Regions from separate parts of the Pantoea sp. Ae19-2 genome, predicted to be linked through region 2. Evidence: predicted binding sites of a transcription regulator. Region 2 holds the regulator's gene; each other region holds the start of a gene.
What was found. Region 2 encodes CRP, which controls carbon source genes, mostly activating them, when cyclic AMP is high. Its sites were predicted from a motif close to ATGTGANNNNNNTCACAT; they were not measured.
Positions count from the first base shown of each region.

Region 1: the regulator CRP is predicted to act here: its motif matches at 2,025-2,042, upstream of epd (erythrose-4-phosphate dehydrogenase).
Region 3: the regulator CRP is predicted to act here: its motif matches at 3,284-3,301, upstream of AAIE03_RS13250 (PTS sugar transporter subunit IIB).

Region 1 is NZ_JBCHWE010000001.1:204,384-210,207, forward strand. It holds gene tkt (transketolase) at 1-1,913, shown strand, start outside; gene epd (erythrose-4-phosphate dehydrogenase) at 2,221-3,240, shown strand; gene pgk (phosphoglycerate kinase) at 3,292-4,455, shown strand; gene fbaA (class II fructose-bisphosphate aldolase) at 4,565-5,644, shown strand.
Region 2 is NZ_JBCHWE010000001.1:4,300,063-4,305,886, reverse strand. It holds gene AAIE03_RS19765 (LysE family translocator) at 1-526, opposite strand, end outside; gene AAIE03_RS19760 (hydrolase) at 581-1,597, shown strand; gene AAIE03_RS19755 (YheU family protein) at 1,602-1,820, shown strand; gene AAIE03_RS19750 (phosphoribulokinase) at 1,882-2,751, shown strand; gene AAIE03_RS19745 (OsmC family protein) at 2,781-3,185, opposite strand; gene crp (cAMP-activated global transcriptional regulator CRP) at 3,489-4,121, shown strand; gene AAIE03_RS19735 (YccS/YhfK family putative transporter) at 4,180-5,824, shown strand, end outside.
Region 3 is NZ_JBCHWE010000001.1:2,840,467-2,846,290, reverse strand. It holds gene lldR (transcriptional regulator LldR) at 1-471, shown strand, start outside; gene lldD (FMN-dependent L-lactate dehydrogenase LldD) at 471-1,643, shown strand; gene AAIE03_RS13265 (OsmC family protein) at 1,707-2,135, shown strand; gene AAIE03_RS13260 (hypothetical protein) at 2,466-2,696, opposite strand; gene AAIE03_RS13255 (hypothetical protein) at 2,795-2,974, opposite strand; gene AAIE03_RS13250 (PTS sugar transporter subunit IIB) at 3,386-3,694, shown strand; gene AAIE03_RS13245 (PTS cellobiose transporter subunit IIC) at 3,778-5,082, shown strand; gene AAIE03_RS13240 (PTS lactose/cellobiose transporter subunit IIA) at 5,086-5,400, shown strand; gene AAIE03_RS13235 (glycoside hydrolase family 1 protein) at 5,414-5,824, shown strand, end outside.

The DNA of each region.
Region 1 (5,824 bases), 4.1 Mb from region 2:
GTGCCCCGATGGGCATGGCGGATATCGCCGAAGTCTTGTGGCGCGGCTATCTCAATCATAACCCAACCAACCCACACTGGGCCGATCGCGACCGTTTTGTTCTGTCCAATGGTCACGGTTCGATGCTGATTTACAGCCTGCTGCACCTTACCGGCTACGATTTACAGATTAGCGAGCTGGAAAACTTCCGTCAGTTGCATTCTAAAACGCCGGGGCACCCTGAATATGGCTATACCGTGGGCGTGGAAACCACGACCGGTCCGCTGGGGCAGGGCATCGCTAACGCCGTAGGTTTTGCCATTGCGGAGCGCACGCTGGCAGCACAGTTCAACCGTCCGGGCCATGAGATCGTAGATCATAATACCTGGGTCTTTATGGGCGACGGCTGCATGATGGAAGGCATCTCACACGAAGTGTGCTCGCTGGCGGGTACGCTGAAGCTGGGCAAGCTGGTGGCATTCTATGATGACAATGGTATCTCCATCGATGGTCATGTTGACGGCTGGTTCACCGATGACACCGCGAAGCGCTTCGAAGCTTACGGCTGGCATGTGGTGCGCGGCGTTGACGGTCACGATGCCGACGCCATCGCGAAAGCCATTGAAGAAGCGAAAGCGGTGAGCGACAAGCCGTCACTGCTGATGTGCAAAACTGTGATCGGTTTTGGTTCACCGAATAAAGCGGGGACCCACGATTCACACGGCGCACCGCTGGGCGATGACGAGATTGCGCTCACCCGCAAACAGTTAGGCTGGGACTATCCGCCTTTCGTTATTCCTTCAGACATTTATGCTGAGTGGGATGCTAAGGAAGTAGGCAAGGCGAAAGAGGATGCGTGGAACACGAAATTCGCGGCCTATGCCAGTGCCTTCCCAGAGCTGGCTGCAGAATTTACGCGCCGCATGAGCAACGAACTGCCGGCTAACTGGCAGCAGGAATCGCAGAAGTTTATCGAGCAGTTACAGGCTAATCCGGCGAAAATCGCCAGCCGTAAAGCCTCACAAAATGCGATCGAAGCCTTTGGTAAAATCCTGCCAGAATATCTGGGCGGTTCGGCTGATCTGGCACCCAGTAACCTTACCATCTGGTCTGGCTCTAAGCCCATCAATGAAGACGCTGCCGGCAACTATATTCACTACGGCGTGCGTGAATTCGGTATGACCGCGATTGCCAACGGTCTGGCGCTGCATGGCGGCTTCCTGCCTTATACCGCGACCTTCCTGATGTTTGTTGAGTATGCACGTAACGCCGCCCGTATGGCCGCGCTGATGAAAATCCGTCAAATTATGGTTTATACCCACGACTCTATTGGCCTGGGCGAAGATGGCCCGACGCACCAGCCGGTAGAGCAGATGGCGAGCCTGCGTACCACACCAAACATGAGCCTGTGGCGTCCGTGTGATCAGGTGGAATCAGCAGTGGCGTGGAAATATGCGATTGAGCGTAAAGATGGTCCAAGCGCACTGATCTTCTCTCGTCAGAATCTGGCGCAGCAGGATCGTACCGCAGAGCAGCTGGCAAACGTGGCCCGTGGCGGTTATGTGCTGAAAGACAGCGCGGGCACGCCAGAGCTGATTCTGATCGCCACCGGTTCAGAAGTTGAACTGGCTGTGGCTGCGTATCAGAAACTGACCGATGAAGGCCGTAAGGTTCGCGTGGTTTCCATGCCATCAACGGATGCGTTCGACAAGCAGTCTGCTGAATATCGTGAATCTGTCCTGCCGAAGGCCGTTGCCGCTCGCGTTGCCATTGAAGCGGGTATTGCAGACTATTGGTTCAAATATACCGGCCTGAACGGCGCTATCGTCGGCATGACCACCTTTGGTGAGTCAGCGCCTGCTGAGAAGCTGTTTGAAGTCTTCGGCTTCACGGTAGACAACGTAGTAGCGAAAGCAAAAGCGTTGCTGGCCTGACAGAAGGGCACAGGCGAGTGAAGGCTCGCCTGTGCCCAGATGAAAGGGGGCGCAGTTTGCCCCCTTATCGACAAAATTATTCCTGTAGTAATAGCGATTTTTTGCGTAATTTTGTGATGTAGATCCAAAAATACGCAGCCCGCTTGATCGCAATCATTCCCGTTATTCCGTCCTTCTATTATCCTAGCTGAACCGTTTCAGTTGAGGCTGCTTTGCCAGCGGTCGGGCTAAGAATCTCCTGTACAAAATGCAGTGAAACGCTCAGGCTATCTGCACCTTTTTTTCAGTCTGGTTTGGCAGGAGAAAGATGACCATTCGGGTAGCGATAAACGGCTTTGGTCGCATTGGGCGCAACGTGTTGCGTGCACTGTATGAAACGGGCCGCCGCGCGGAGATCACAGTGGTGGCAGTTAACGAACTGGCTGAGGCTGCGGGCATGGCGCACCTGCTAAAGTACGATACCAGTCATGGGCGTTTCGCGCTGGATGTGCGTCAGGAGCGGGATCAGCTGTGGGTCGGAGACGATATTATCCGTATTCTGCATCGTGCCGGACTGGACGAACTGCCCTGGGGCGAGCTTAACGTTGACGTGGTGCTGGACTGCACAGGCGTTTACGGTTCCCGTGATGACGGCGAAGCCCATCTGCGTGCAGGAGCGAAGAAAGTGCTGTTTTCCCATCCAGGGGGGAACGATCTTGATGCAACCGTGGTGTACGGCGTTAACGAGCAGGAACTGAAACAAACGGACTGTATTGTCTCTAATGCATCCTGTACCACTAACTGCATTATTCCGGTGATCAAGCTACTGGATGACGCTTTTGGTATCGAGTCGGGGACGGTAACGACTATCCATTCGGCGATGCACGATCAGCAGGTGATTGACGCCTACCACAGCGATCTGCGCCGTACGCGTGCGGCCAGTCAGTCTATCATCCCGGTGGATACCCGGTTGGCGGCAGGCATTGCGCGTATTTTTCCGAAATTTAACGATCGCTTCGAAGCCATCGCGGTTCGCGTACCGACGATCAACGTGACGGCCATTGATCTCAGCGTTTCCGTGCGCCAGCCCGTTCGGGCCTGTGAGGTTAACGCCTTGTTGCAAAGCGCGGCAGAAGGGGCATTTCGTGGTATAGTTGACTATACAGAATTGCCGTTAGTCTCAGTAGATTTCAACCATGATCCGCACAGTGCCATTGTGGACGGTACACAAACGCGGGTCAGCGGTCAGCATCTGATCAAAACCCTGGTCTGGTGTGACAACGAATGGGGCTTTGCTAACCGAATGCTCGACACAACGTTAGCGATGGCCGCAAGCGGTTTCAGGTAAGACGCGGTTTGCGTCTGGCAAAACTTATGAGAATCAACGAGAGGGTTCACCATGTCCGTAATTAAGATGACCGATCTGGATCTTGCTGGCAAACGCGTTTTAATTCGCGCCGATCTCAACGTACCAGTGAAAGAAGGGAAAGTGACGTCAGATGCACGTATTCGTGCTTCACTGCCAACTATCGAAGCGGCGTTGAAACAGGGCGCCAAAGTGATGGTTACCTCTCACCTGGGTCGTCCGACCGAAGGTGAATACAACGAAGAATTCTCACTGCTGCCAGTAGTGAACTACCTGAAAGAGAAACTGAACGGTACTCAGGTTACCCTGGCGAAAGACTACCTCGACGGCGTCGATATCGGCGCGGGCGAACTGGTCGTACTGGAAAACGTTCGCTTCAATAAAGGCGAAAAGAAAGACGACGAAGCGCTGTCTAAGAAATACGCTGCGCTGTGCGACGTCTTTGTTATGGATGCCTTTGGTACCGCGCACCGCGCCCAGGCATCCACGCATGGCGTTGGCAAATTTGCCCCTGTCGCCTGTGCTGGCCCGCTGCTGTCAGCTGAGCTGGAAGCGCTGGGTAAAGTGATGAAGAACCCTGAGCGCCCGCTGGTGGCTGTGGTCGGTGGTTCTAAGGTTTCAACCAAATTTGACGTGCTGCAGTCGCTGGTGAAGATTGCCGATACCGTGATTGTCGGCGGCGGCATCGCCAACACCTTTGTCGCTATCGACAACAACGTGGGCAAATCGCTGTATGAGCCAGACTTCGTTGACGCGGCCAAAGGCCTGCGCGATCAGTACGGCATTCCTGTTCCAACCGATTCACGTGTTGGCACGGAATTCTCTGAAACTGCCCCGGCAACCGTGAAAAAGGTTTCGGAAGTCGCAGATAACGAAGAGATTATGGACTTCGGTGATGAAACCGCTCAGGCCATGGCGACCATCCTGAAGAATGCCAAAACCATTCTGTGGAACGGCCCGGTGGGCGTGTTTGAATTCCCGAACTTCCGCAAAGGCACCGAGATTGTGGCTAACGCCATTGCAGACAGCGAAGCATTCTCAGTGGCGGGCGGCGGTGATACGCTGGCTGCTATCGACCTGTTCGGTATCGAAGACAAAATCTCCTACATCTCTACCGGCGGCGGTGCCTTCCTGGAGTTCGTGGAAGGCAAAAAACTGCCTGCCGTAGCCATGCTGGAAGAGCGTGCGAAGCATTAATCCTTTGGGGGCGGTGCCCTACGGCATCGCCTAAAAACTCGCCCGAAACCGGGCGTTTAAATCGCTGTCCCCGTATCGGGGATAACCGGTCACGAAACAGGACACAATCATGTCTAAAATTTTTGATTTCGTAAAACCCGGCGTTGTCACTGGTGATGACGTTCAGAAGATCTTCAAAGTAGCGAAAGAGAACAAATTCGCTCTGCCTGCGGTCAACTGCGTCGGCACCGACTCCATTAACGCTGTACTGGAAGCCGCGGCGAAAGTAAAAGCGCCGGTTATCGTACAGTTCTCCAACGGTGGTGCTGCATTCATCGCCGGTAAAGGTTTTAAAACAGACAAGCCACAGGGCGCAGCGATTTTCGGTGCCATCTCTGGCGCACACCACGTGCATCTGATGGCTGAGCAGTACGGCGTGCCGGTTATCCTGCATACCGACCACTGCGCCAAGAAACTGCTGCCGTGGATCGACGGTCTGCTGGACGCGGGCGAAGAGCACTTCAAGAAAACCGGTAAGCCGCTGTTCTCTTCTCACATGATCGACCTGTCCGAAGAGTCACTGGAAGAAAACATCGAAATCAGCAGCAAATACCTGGCGCGCATGGCGAAAATCGACATGACCCTGGAAATTGAGCTGGGCTGCACCGGTGGTGAAGAAGATGGCGTAGATAACAGCCATATGGATGCTTCAGCGCTTTACACTCAGCCAGAAGACGTAAACTACGCGTACGAAAAACTGAATGCGATCAGCCCGCGCTTCACCATTGCGGCCTCTTTCGGTAACGTGCACGGCGTTTACAAGCCAGGCAACGTTAAACTGACCCCAACCATTCTGCGTGATTCACAGAAATATGTCTGTGAAAAACACGGTCTGCCGCACAACGCGCTGGATTTCGTATTCCACGGTGGTTCAGGTTCATCTGCTGCAGAAATCGAAGAGTCTATCAGCTACGGCGTGATCAAGATGAATATCGATACCGATACTCAATGGGCAACCTGGGACGGCATCCTGCAGTACTACAAAAAGAACGAAGGCTATCTTCAGGCGCAGCTGGGTAACCCAGAAGGCGCAGACAAGCCTAACAAGAAATACTATGACCCACGTGTATGGCTGCGCTCTGCCCAGGCATCCATGGTGGTGCGTCTGGAGCAGGCGTTCAAAGAACTCAACGCCGTTGACGTTCTGTAAGCATCACGCTGCTGGCGTCTGAGTTCGAGAGAACGGCAGACGAACGACTCAGTCCCGATCGTCCGATCGGGACTTTTTTTTATCCTTTCTGCTCACGCTCAGTTTCATTTCTTTTTGTCGGGCGACACATTCTGACGTGCTGTCACAACCTCACTGCAGCGCGCGCTATATCCTGTGTGT
Region 2 (5,824 bases):
TGCGTAAAACACGGCCAATCATCGCGCCAAACCCCATCCAGATGATGCCCGCGACCAGATTGACCATCACCATCCCTACGCTGATTAACAGGACAGAGCGGCGATATCCGGCACCGGCCAGGCTAAAGCTGGCTATCGCCCCCAAGGCCATTAACCAGGCTTTGGGATTGATCAACTGCAACAATCCTCCCTGCCAGAAGGGCATGGGCGCGACCGGTGCCGCATCGGTCTCCAGCTTTTCGTATGCGGCGGTCGCAATTTTCCATGCCAGCCACAGAAGATAGAGGCTCCCGGCAACTTTCAGGATAAGGTGCAGTGAGGGATAGAGCAGGATCAATCCCCCTACGCCAAACGCCACCATCAGTAGCATCAGTTGCATACCAATCATGATGCCGACCATTAACGGAAGGGTACGGAAAAAGCCAAAGTTGGCGCCCGAGGCGGTGAGTAACATATTATTAGGGCCGGGTGTAATCGCCGCGACCCAGAGAAACCCTAACATTGATAAAAAAAGACTGAGTTCCATTAATCCGGGTTCTCCCTCCATTATGTGAAAACTTATCGAAGCTAACAGTGTGATATGGAACAGACAAGCCTTTACAACATGAAATTTTCGGGCCCGGACGGCGCGGCGTTCAGCCCCATGCGCGGCCTGACCAATCCGCATGTGCAAACCATATTGCCGCGCCTGTTCCGCCGTACTCTAGCGTTAACGCCTCACTGGCAGCGGCTGGATTTACCCGATGGTGATTTTGTCGATCTGGCCTGGAGTGAAGATCCACAGTTTGCCGCGCATAAACCACGCGTGGTGCTGTTTCATGGTCTGGAAGGAAGCTTCCACAGTCCCTACATCCATGGCCTGATGAAAGTCTGCAGGCAACGTGGCTGGCTGGCCGTAGTGATGCATTTTCGCGGCTGTAGCGGCGAGCCGAACAGGCTAAACCGGATTTACCACTCCGGCGAGACGGAAGATGCACGCTTTTTCCTGACCTGGCTGAAGGCCCGCTGGGGACAGGTTCCTACTGCAGCTGTGGGGTTTTCGCTGGGCGGGAATATGCTGGGTTGCCTGCTGGGCCAACAGGGCAGTGACGTTGCGCTGGATGCCGGCGTTATCGTTTCGGCACCCTTGATGCTTGAACCCTGTAGCGCCCGACTGGAACGTGGGTTTTCCCAAATTTATCAGCGTTACCTGCTGAGCCAGCTTAAAAAGAATGCCAGGCGCAAGCTGCACGCATGGCCCGACACCTTACCGGTCAATCTCAGTCAGCTGAATGCCCTGCGTCGCCTGCGTGATTTTGACGACGCCATCACGGCCCGGGCGCATGGCTTTGCCGACGCCACGGACTATTATCGCCGTGCCAGCGCCCTGCCGTTGCTGAGATCGGTGACAAAACCGTTGCTGATTATCCATGCAAAAGATGACCCCTTTATGAGCGATGAGGTGATCCCGCAAAATGACCAGTTATCTGCCACTATTACCTATCAGCTGACAACACACGGTGGTCATGTTGGATTTGTGAGTGGTACCCTGCGTCAGCCTGAATTGTGGCTGGAACAGCGCGTGCCGCAGTGGATTTCCCCTTATCTGGATAGCTAACCCTGTGATTATTCCCTGGCAACAGGTTTCTCCCGAAACCCTTGAAAACGTTATTGAAGCCTTTGTTCTGCGCGAAGGTACCGACTACGGCGAACAGGAACTCAGCCTGACCGAAAAAGTCGGCAATGTGCGACGCCAGCTGCAGCAAGGTGAAGTCGTGCTGGTCTGGTCTGAGCTTCATGAATCGGTCAACATCATGCGCAAAAGTGAGTTCCGTGGCTGATGCACAGAACGAAAAATCGTGCTAACAATGCTCATCGCCTGATTTCACAGGGAGTTTCACTATGTCGGCACGTCATCCGATTATCGCGGTAACAGGTTCCAGCGGTGCCGGAACCACTACCACCAGCCTCGCATTCCGTAAAATTTTTCAGCAACTCAATTTGCACGCGGCCGAGCTGGAAGGGGACAGTTTCCACCGATTTACCCGGCCTGAAATGGATATGGCTATCCGTAAGGCGCGCGATCTGGGTCGCCATATCAGCTACTTTGGCCCGGAGGCGAATGATTTCGGTCTGCTGGAGCAGACCTTTGTTGAATACGGTGATCAGGGCAAGGGCCAGTCACGTAAATACCTGCATACCTACGACGAAGCGGTGCCCTGGAATCAGGTACCAGGTACCTTTACCCCGTGGCAGCCGCTGCCACCGGATACGGACGTGCTGTTTTATGAAGGACTGCACGGCGGCGTCGTGACGGCTCAGCACAACGTCGCTGAAAAAGTGGATTTACTGGTCGGCGTCGTCCCCATCGTTAACCTGGAGTGGATTCAGAAGCTGGTACGCGATACCGGTGAACGCGGTCATTCGCGTGAAGCCGTAATGGATTCGGTGGTGCGCTCAATGGAAGATTACATCAATTTCATTACGCCGCAGTTCTCACGCACCCATATTAACTTTCAGCGGGTTCCAACCGTCGACACCTCTAACCCCTTTGCGGCACGCACCATTCCTTCACTGGATGAAAGTTTTGTCGTCATCCACTTTCAGGGGCTGGAAGATATTGATTTTCCCTACCTACTGGCCATGCTGCAGGGATCGTTTATTTCCAATATCAACACGCTGGTTGTACCTGGCGGGAAAATGGGGCTGGCGATGGAATTAATTATGGCACCGCTGGTAAAACGGCTCATGGAAGGCAAACGCATTGAATAAAATCAGAGGCCGCGCTGGCCTCTGAATAATTACAGCTCGATAACTTCGTAACTGTGGGTAATTTCCACCCCTTTGCCTAACATAATGGCAACCGAGCAATACTTCTCAGCTGAAAGGTCGACCGCACGCGCCACGGCTTTATCTGAAAGTGCTTTTCCACTGACGATAAAATGCAGGTTGATGCGGGTAAAGATGCGAGGCGCTTCTTCCCGGCGTTCTGATTCGAGTTTTACTTCGCAATCAGCCACATCGTTGCGACCTTTTTGCAAAATTGATACCACATCAATGGCGCTGCATCCGCCGGCCGCCATCAGCACCATTTCCATAGGGCTGGGCGCTTTATCGCCGGAATTGCCGTCCATTAAGACCTGATGTCCGGACGAAGACTCGCCGAGGAATGTTAACCCTTCAACCCATTTGACTCTTGCCTGCATAATCTGGCCCCCAGAATGCCCTGTTTTTGCGTCAGAGTACGCTTTTGCCTGGTAAACAGCAATCCGGAGAAATCAGCCTTATTGCTGAAGCGAGACAACACAAGACAGTCGGCGAAAGCTGTGCTACAAACAGTGCTGAAAATATTTTTCGTCATCCGAAGACGAAGCCGGGAAGAATGATGCGCTCTGCGCAAATGCAGCCCGAATAATTTCCTGAATGGAAACACGCTTAACGCTTTCATCGCCTGGCAGGGAAACTGAGCCCTGTATTTTGGGCACGATTACAATAGAGGATAATAGCGAATGGTTCTCGGCAAACCGCAAACAGACCCTACACTTGAATGGTTCCTGTCCCATTGCCATATTCACAAGTATCCATCCAAAAGTACGCTGATTCACCAAGGTGAAAAAGCCGAAACGCTTTACTACATCGTGAAAGGTTCCGTCGCGGTACTGATTAAGGATGAAGAAGGCAAAGAGATGATTCTTTCTTATCTGAATCAAGGCGATTTTATTGGTGAGCTTGGCCTGTTTGAAGAAGGTCAGGAGCGCAGCGCCTGGGTACGTGCGAAAACTGCGTGCGAAGTGGCAGAGATTTCCTACAAGAAATTCCGTCAGCTCATCCAGGTTAACCCGGATATTTTGATGCGTCTTTCTTCTCAGATGGCTCGCCGTCTGCAGGTGACGTCAGAAAAAGTGGGAAATCTCGCTTTCCTGGATGTGACCGGACGCATTGCACAAACGTTGCTTAATCTGGCTAAACAGCCAGATGCCATGACGCATCCTGACGGCATGCAAATTAAAATTACTCGTCAGGAAATTGGCCAAATCGTTGGTTGTTCACGTGAAACCGTGGGCCGTATTTTGAAGATGCTGGAAGATCAGAACCTGATCTCCGCACACGGCAAAACCATCGTTGTTTACGGCACACGCTAAGCCTGACTGTTCACGGCGTGATGGCGACATTATGCCGTGAATGTCTTGTGTTGAGCCGATGTGGCGAAGAATAATCTATCACCCCGAAGTTAACTATGCGCTGCGCCAGACGCTGGTGTTGTGCCTTCCCGTAGCGCTCGGCTGGCTGTTCGGCGATCTGCAAAAAGGATTGCTGTTCTCATTGGTTCCCGCCTGCTGCAACATTGCCGGTCTGGACACGCCCCACAAACGCTTCTTTAAACGCCTGATCATCGGCGGCAGCCTGTTTGCCCTTGGCAGTTTACTGATGCAGTGGCTGCTGCTTAAAGACGTGCCGCTGCCGCTCATCCTGTTTGCCCTGCCTTTGCTGCTTGGCGTCACCGGAGAGATCAGTCCGCTGCACGCCCGACTGCTGCCCGGCACGTTAATCGCGTCAATTTTTACCCTCAGCCTGATTGGCCGTATGCCCATTTACGTTCCGCCCCTGCTCTATATCGGTGGAACGCTCTGGTATGGCCTGTTCAACTGGTTTTGGTTCTGGCTGTGGAAAGAGCAGCCGATGCGCGAAAGCCTGAGCCTGATCTACCGTGAGCTGGCAAATTACTGTGACGCCAAGTACAGCTTATTGACGCAGCTGACCGATCCGGAAAAAGCCCTGCCGCCCCTGCTGGCGCGTCAGCAAAAAGCGATCGATCTGATCAACACCTGCTATCAGCAAATGCATATGCTGTCTGCGAGTCGCGATCACAGCCACAAACGCCTGACCCGGGCGTTTCAGGTAGCACTGGATCTGCAGGAGCATATCTCCGTCAGCCTGCATCAGCCGGAAGAGGTCCAGAAGCTGGTCGAGCAAAGCCATGCTGAAGCCGTCATCCGCTGGAACGCCAGAACGATTTCAGCCCGGCTGCGCGCGCTGGCCGACGATATTCTGTATCACCAACTCTCTGGTCGTTTCGATATGGACAAGCAGTTGGGTGCGCTGGAGAAAATCGCCCTTCAGCATCCGGACAATCCGGTGGGTAACTTCTGTCTCTATCATTTCAGCCGTATCGCCCGGGTGCTTCGAACCCAAAAGCCGCTTTATCAACGCGACCTGATGGCCGATCGCCAGCGTCGTTTACCGCTGCTGCCCGCGTTGCGGAGCTATCTGTCGCTGCGGTCTTCCGCACTGCGAACGGCCGGGCGTTTTTCCGTCATGCTGATGCTGGGCAGCGCCCTGGCCGTGTTCTTTTCGATTCCTAAGCCCTACTGGATTTTGATGACCATCATGTTTGTCAGCCAGAGCAACTACAGCGCAACCCGCGTACGTATTCAGCACCGGGCCCTGGGAACCTTTGCCGGACTGGCTATCGCGGCGGCGTCGCTACGCCTGGATGTGCCTGAACCGCTGGTGCTGAGCATCATGCTGGTGATTACCTTTATCAGCTACCGTTTTACCCGCCAGTTTTACGGCTGGTCAATAGTGGGATTTACGGTTACGGCCGTTTATACGCTGCAACTGCTCTCCCTTAACGGGGCACAGTTTTTACTGCCCCGCCTGCTGGATACGCTGATGGGCTGCCTGATCGCCTTTGGGGGCATGTTATGGCTGTGGCCGCAGTGGCAAAGTGCCCTGCTGCGCCAGAATGCCCATGATGCGCTGGAGGCCTGTCAGGATGCCCTGCGAATGTTGCTGGGCCCGGAGCAGTCACCCGATGCGCTGGCTTACCAGCGGGTTAAGGTCA
Region 3 (5,824 bases), 1.5 Mb from region 2:
CACGCGATTGAAGCCAGCACCGCATGGCATGCGGCACTTCGGGCAACAGAGTCAGATAAGGAACGACTGCAGTACGCTTTTGACGCCACGCTGGCGTTGAAGGAGAGCGACGATCCCCATCTGGCCGGTCAGGCCGATCTGCGCTTTCACCTCGCTATCGCGGAAGCCTCGCATAACGTGGTGCTGCTACAAACCATGCGCGGATTTTTTGATTTGCTGCAGTCCTCGATGTTGCACAGCCGCAGGTTGATGTACACCAGCTCGACGATTTTCGACCGCCTCACCGTTCAGCACAGGGCAATGCTTGACGCCATTTTACTGGGTGATGCCGAGGCCGCCCGCTTAGCGGCGATGGATCATCTTGGTTTTGTTCATACCACGATGAAAACGCTTGATGAAGACGAAGCCAGACAGGCGCGTATTACGCGTTTACCAGGCCATCACCTGGACAACCACAAGGAGAAACGCTGATGATCATTTCTGCCGCCAGTGACTACCGCGCCGCTGCACAACGTATTTTGCCGCCTTTCCTGTTTCACTATCTGGATGGCGGGGCTTATGCGGAGCACACATTACAGCGCAACGTCGCCGATCTCTCGGAGGTGGCGCTGCGCCAGCGCATCCTGCGCAACATGTCCGAACTCAGTCTCGAAACCACCCTGTTTAATGAAACGCTGTCAATGCCCGTGGCGCTGGCACCAGTCGGGCTGTGCGGCATGTATGCTCGTCGGGGCGAAGTGCAGGCTGCTCGCGCCGCCGCAGGCAAAGGCATCCCTTTCACGCTGTCCACCGTTTCTGTGTGCCCTATTGAAGAGGTGGCGCCGCAGATCAATCGCCCCATGTGGTTCCAGCTCTATGTGCTGCGGGACAGAGGCTTCATGCGTAATGCCCTGGAGCGGGCCAAAGCGGCAGGCTGCTCTACGCTGGTGTTTACCGTGGACATGCCGACGCCGGGCGCGCGTTATCGCGATGCGCATTCGGGCATGAGCGGTGAAAATGCCGCACTGCGGCGATACTGGCAGGCCATCACCCATCCAAAGTGGGCACTGGATGTAGGATTACATGGCAGGCCGCACGATCTGGGGAATATCTCCACCTATCTCGGCAAGCCTACCGGCCTGGAGGACTATATTGGCTGGCTGGCGAAGAACTTTGATCCTTCCATTTCCTGGCAGGATCTGGAGTGGATTCGTGATTTCTGGGATGGCCCGATGGTGATCAAAGGCATTCTGGACCCTGAGGACGCCCGTGACGCGGTGCGCTTTGGCGCTGACGGTATCGTGGTTTCTAACCATGGCGGACGCCAGCTGGACGGCGTGCTGTCCTCGGCGCGTGCCTTACCTGCGATTGCGGATGCGGTCAAAGGCGATATCACGATCCTTGCCGACAGCGGTATTCGTAATGGACTGGATGTGGTGCGTATGATTGCGTTGGGCGCAGACAGCGTTCTGCTGGGGCGCGCCTTTATCTATGCGCTGGCGACACAGGGACAGCGCGGCGTTGAGCATTTATTGACGCTGATTGAAAAAGAGATGAAAGTCGCGATGACCTTAACCGGCGCGAAGCGCATTGCCGATATCACCCAGGCTTCGCTGGTGCAGGCAAATGCGCTCCTGCAGGAAGCCAATCTGCGTCCGGCATAGTCGCCCGCTGCGAAATCAGATGCGTTGTCTATACTTACCTTCTTTACCAACAGGAGGAATGACATGACCATTCATAAGAAAGGCTCGGCGCATTGGGAAGGCGATATTAAAGGCAAAGGCACAGTCAGCACCGAGAGCGGCGTACTGAACCAACAGCCCTACGGCTTCAACACCCGCTTTGAAGGACAAAAAGGCACTAACCCAGAAGAGCTGATTGGTGCGGCACATGCGGCCTGTTTCTCTATGGCGCTGTCGCTGATGTTGGGTAACGCAGGCCATAAGCCTGAAAGCATCGATACCACTGCAGACGTCTCGCTGGATAAAAAAGGTGAAGGCTTCGCGATCACCAAAATCGCCTTAACCAGCACCGTTTCTCTGCCGGGCATTGATAACGACACCTTTGATGAAATCATCAATAAAGCCAAAGCAGGCTGTCCGGTTTCTCAGGTGCTGAATGCAGAAATCACGCTCGACTACACCCTGAACAACTGACGACGATCCTGCGTCACTTTTCGTGATGCAATCGGTCGTGATGTCATCGGTGATAGTACCGAATCCAGATGCGCCTGCGGGCGCATCTTCGTGTGCGGCATCCAATCGTCGCAGGGGCAGGCGGTTCTGCAAAGCACGAGAAAAAGGCGGTTCGTCTTGCCAGTAACGCGTGACGTACTGTTGTCGAATGAGGGGACAGCGATAATATGCGCATGAAATCGTGGCTTTCTCGCCACAAGCTTGGTGTGCTGCTAATGGTGGTACTGCTGCTGGAGTTACTCTACTTTCTGCTTACCGCATCCTGGTTTCCCTGGAACGCCACCTGACACGTCAGGCATACATCTCTTCTCCACGCTTAGTCCGCACGTCGCTGCGCGCAATACGGTAAGCCTTACCGGGATCGCCTGCCACAAATTCAAATGTTGGCGAATAGTAGAACGGAAGCCAGCCGCCATAGGCGCTTTCCCATTCCCAGCGTACCGGACAGGGCCACAGAATGCCTTCATACAAAATGTAATAAACCCAACGCCCAGTTGGACGGCGGGGACGACTACTTTTCATGGGATTCACGACTGTGTTGGTGTAAAACAGCTTATATTTTGAACGCTAAACGGCATCCTTGCAATGTTGTCTGCCTGTTTTTGTGTCCTTGCGCCTGTTCAGTTATCTGAACGATGCACTTCACCACAAAGCAGCACCACGTTTGGGCGGACTTTATGAATGCGGTTTGCCATGACTTCACAGGCGGCTTTCGTTGGATAGATGCGCTCCGACACCGGCAACGCTTCACAGGCATCATGTCCACAGGCGCTCACCAACAATACAAAACCAATCAACATAACCGACTCCTTCTCCCGGTTCGCACATCACGAAATGGATGAGTGTTCCTTTTTTATAAAACCAGTATAGCTAATTGCCGTCGGGGCACTCATCACGCTGGACGGTATCGGATTGCTCTGACGCATTATAAGGCTTGCGCGCCTGAACAGCAGTGAAATCTTATTGTTAACAGCACGCGCCGCCACGCCGTCGCGTTAATTTCTGACGCCGCAACCCCATCGATTTTTATCTCTGCCGTGACGATGTTCAGGGTCAGAAAATGATCGCGCCTGTTGAAGGTTTTATTGCTCAACAGCGATGCCGGTACGTTTTGATATTTCTCACACTTCTGACATGCAAATCTGAAACCGGTTGCAGAAAATCTTTACCCTGTGTATTCGTTAATCATTCATCACACGGAGGAATTAACAATGCCAAAGATTTTGCTGTGCTGCGCCGCCGGAATGTCCACCAGTATGGTGGTACAGAAAATGGAAAAAGCCGCTAAAGAACAAGGCATAGCGGTAGAGGTAAAAGCTGTGGGAATTGAAGAGTTTACTGATCTTATTGCCGACTATGACTGCTGCCTGCTGGGGCCGCAGATTAAATATAAGCTGGCGGATTTTGAGCCTGTCGCCCAACAACACAGTAAACCCATCGCAGTGATTAACAGCATGGATTACGGAATGATGAAGGGTGAAAAGATATTAAGTGATGCACTTAAGCTTATTCATTCCTGATGAGTAAGAAACTGAAAAATATATCGCAGGCCTGTATTTGCCTGTGCAGCGTTATTCTCGTTTTCCTGAGCAGGAGTTAAGGGATGAGCCGCTTAAGCGAATCGTTATTCGGCGTTATCGAAAACCGCATCAGTCCGCTGGCGGGGCGCCTCTCCAGCCAGCGCCACGTCATCGCCATCCGCGATGGATTTATTGCCTCAATGCCGTTTCTGATTGTGGGTTCCTTCATGCTGCTGTTTGCGCATCCTCCTTTTTCGGCAGACAGCAGTTGGGCCTTCGCACAGTGGTGGCTCGGCATGGTCAAGGCACATGAAGAACAAATCATGATGCCGTACAACATGACGATGGGCATTATGGCGCTCTATATCGCCAGTGCTATCGCCTACAACCTGGCAAACAGCTATAAGATGAACGGCTTTATGGCGGCCAGCCTGTCGCTGATGGCGTTTCTGGTCGTGGCCGCACCGCAAACGGGCAAAATGCTGCCGGTAGGATCGCTGGGCGGGGAGGGGATTTTTACCGCCATTCTGGTCGCGCTTTTTGCCACGGAGCTGATGCACTTTTTGCAGAAACACAACATCGGCTTTAAATTACCCGAACAGGTGCCGCCGAAAATTCGTCAGTCCTTTGACCTGCTCATTCCCATCATTACCATTTTTATTACCTTATTTCCGCTTAGCCTGTGGGTACAGGCACAGTTTGGCATGCTGCTGCCGCAGGCTATCATGGCGATCTTCTCTCCGATCATCTCCGCCTCGGATTCACTGCCCGCCGTGCTGGTCGCCGTCCTGCTGTGCCACCTGTTGTGGTTCGCAGGCATTCACGGTGCCGTGATTGTCGGCGGGATTTTGCAGGCCTTCTGGCTGACCAATCTCGGCCTGAACCAGCAGGCACTGAATGCGGGTGAGCCTGTCAGCCATGTGTTTATCGAACCCTTTTGGCAGTTTTTTATCGTAATTGGCGGTTCCGGTTCCACCATGGGGCTGGTATTACTTTATTTGCGAAGCCAGTCTGCCCATCTGCGCTCCATTGGCAAACTCAGCATCGTGCCCAGTATGTTCAACATCAACGAGCCGGTTATTTTTGGCTCGCCCGTCGTGATGAATCCCATTCTGTTTATTCCCTTCGTTCTTGCTCCCTTGGTCAATGCCGTCATTGCCTGGGTCGCCACTAAAACCAATCTGATTAACCACGTCATCTCGCTGGCACCGTGGACCACGCCCGCCCCAATTGGTGCGGCCTGGTCAACCGGCTGGGACTGGCGCGTCATCGTGCTGATTGCCGTGCTGGTGACGATTGCCACGTTGATTTACTACCCGTTTTTTAAAATGTACGAGCGTCAACTGCTGCAGCAGGAACTGAGCGCAGCACAACCGGTAAAGGAGTAATGCATGGAAATCGATGAAAGCACGGTAATCGAACTGATTATCCAGGCGGGCGAAGCGCGCTCCTGCTCGATGGAAGCGTTGCGTGCGGCCCGCCAGCAAAACTGGGAACGAGCAGACAGCATGCTGACCGCCGCGACGGCGGCGGCAAAGGCGGCGCATCAGATACAGACCCGGCTCATCGGTGCTGATGAGGGCAGCGGAAAAATCCCGGTCAACCTGATTATGGTTCACGCCCAGGATCACCTGATGAACGCGATGCTTTGCCGCGAGCTGGCAGAAGAAATTATTCAACTGCGTCGGGAGCTTGCCGCACGTTAAAAAAGGAGATTTTATGCAACATTCGACACTGACCGCATTTCCGGACGGTTTTCTCTGGGGCGCCTCGACCTCGGCATATCAGGTGGAGGGCGGATGGGATGCAGATGGTAAAGGGCCGTCGGTTATCGACAAAGCCACGTTCAGCCAGGCAATTACGGATTTTACCGTTTGCAGTGACCACTACCACCGCTTTAAAGAGGATATCGCCCTGCTGGCGGAGATGGGACTAAAATCCTACCGCTTCTCCATCGCCTGGAGCCGTCTTTACCCGGAAGGCGACGGCGCGTTAAACGAGGCGGGCGTGGCCTTTTACCAGCAGTTAATTGATGAGATTTGCCGGCACGACATTACACCGCTGGTCACGCTTTATCACTTCGATCTGCCCTGGGCCCTGCAGCAGGACGGAGGCTGGTCTTCTCGCCGC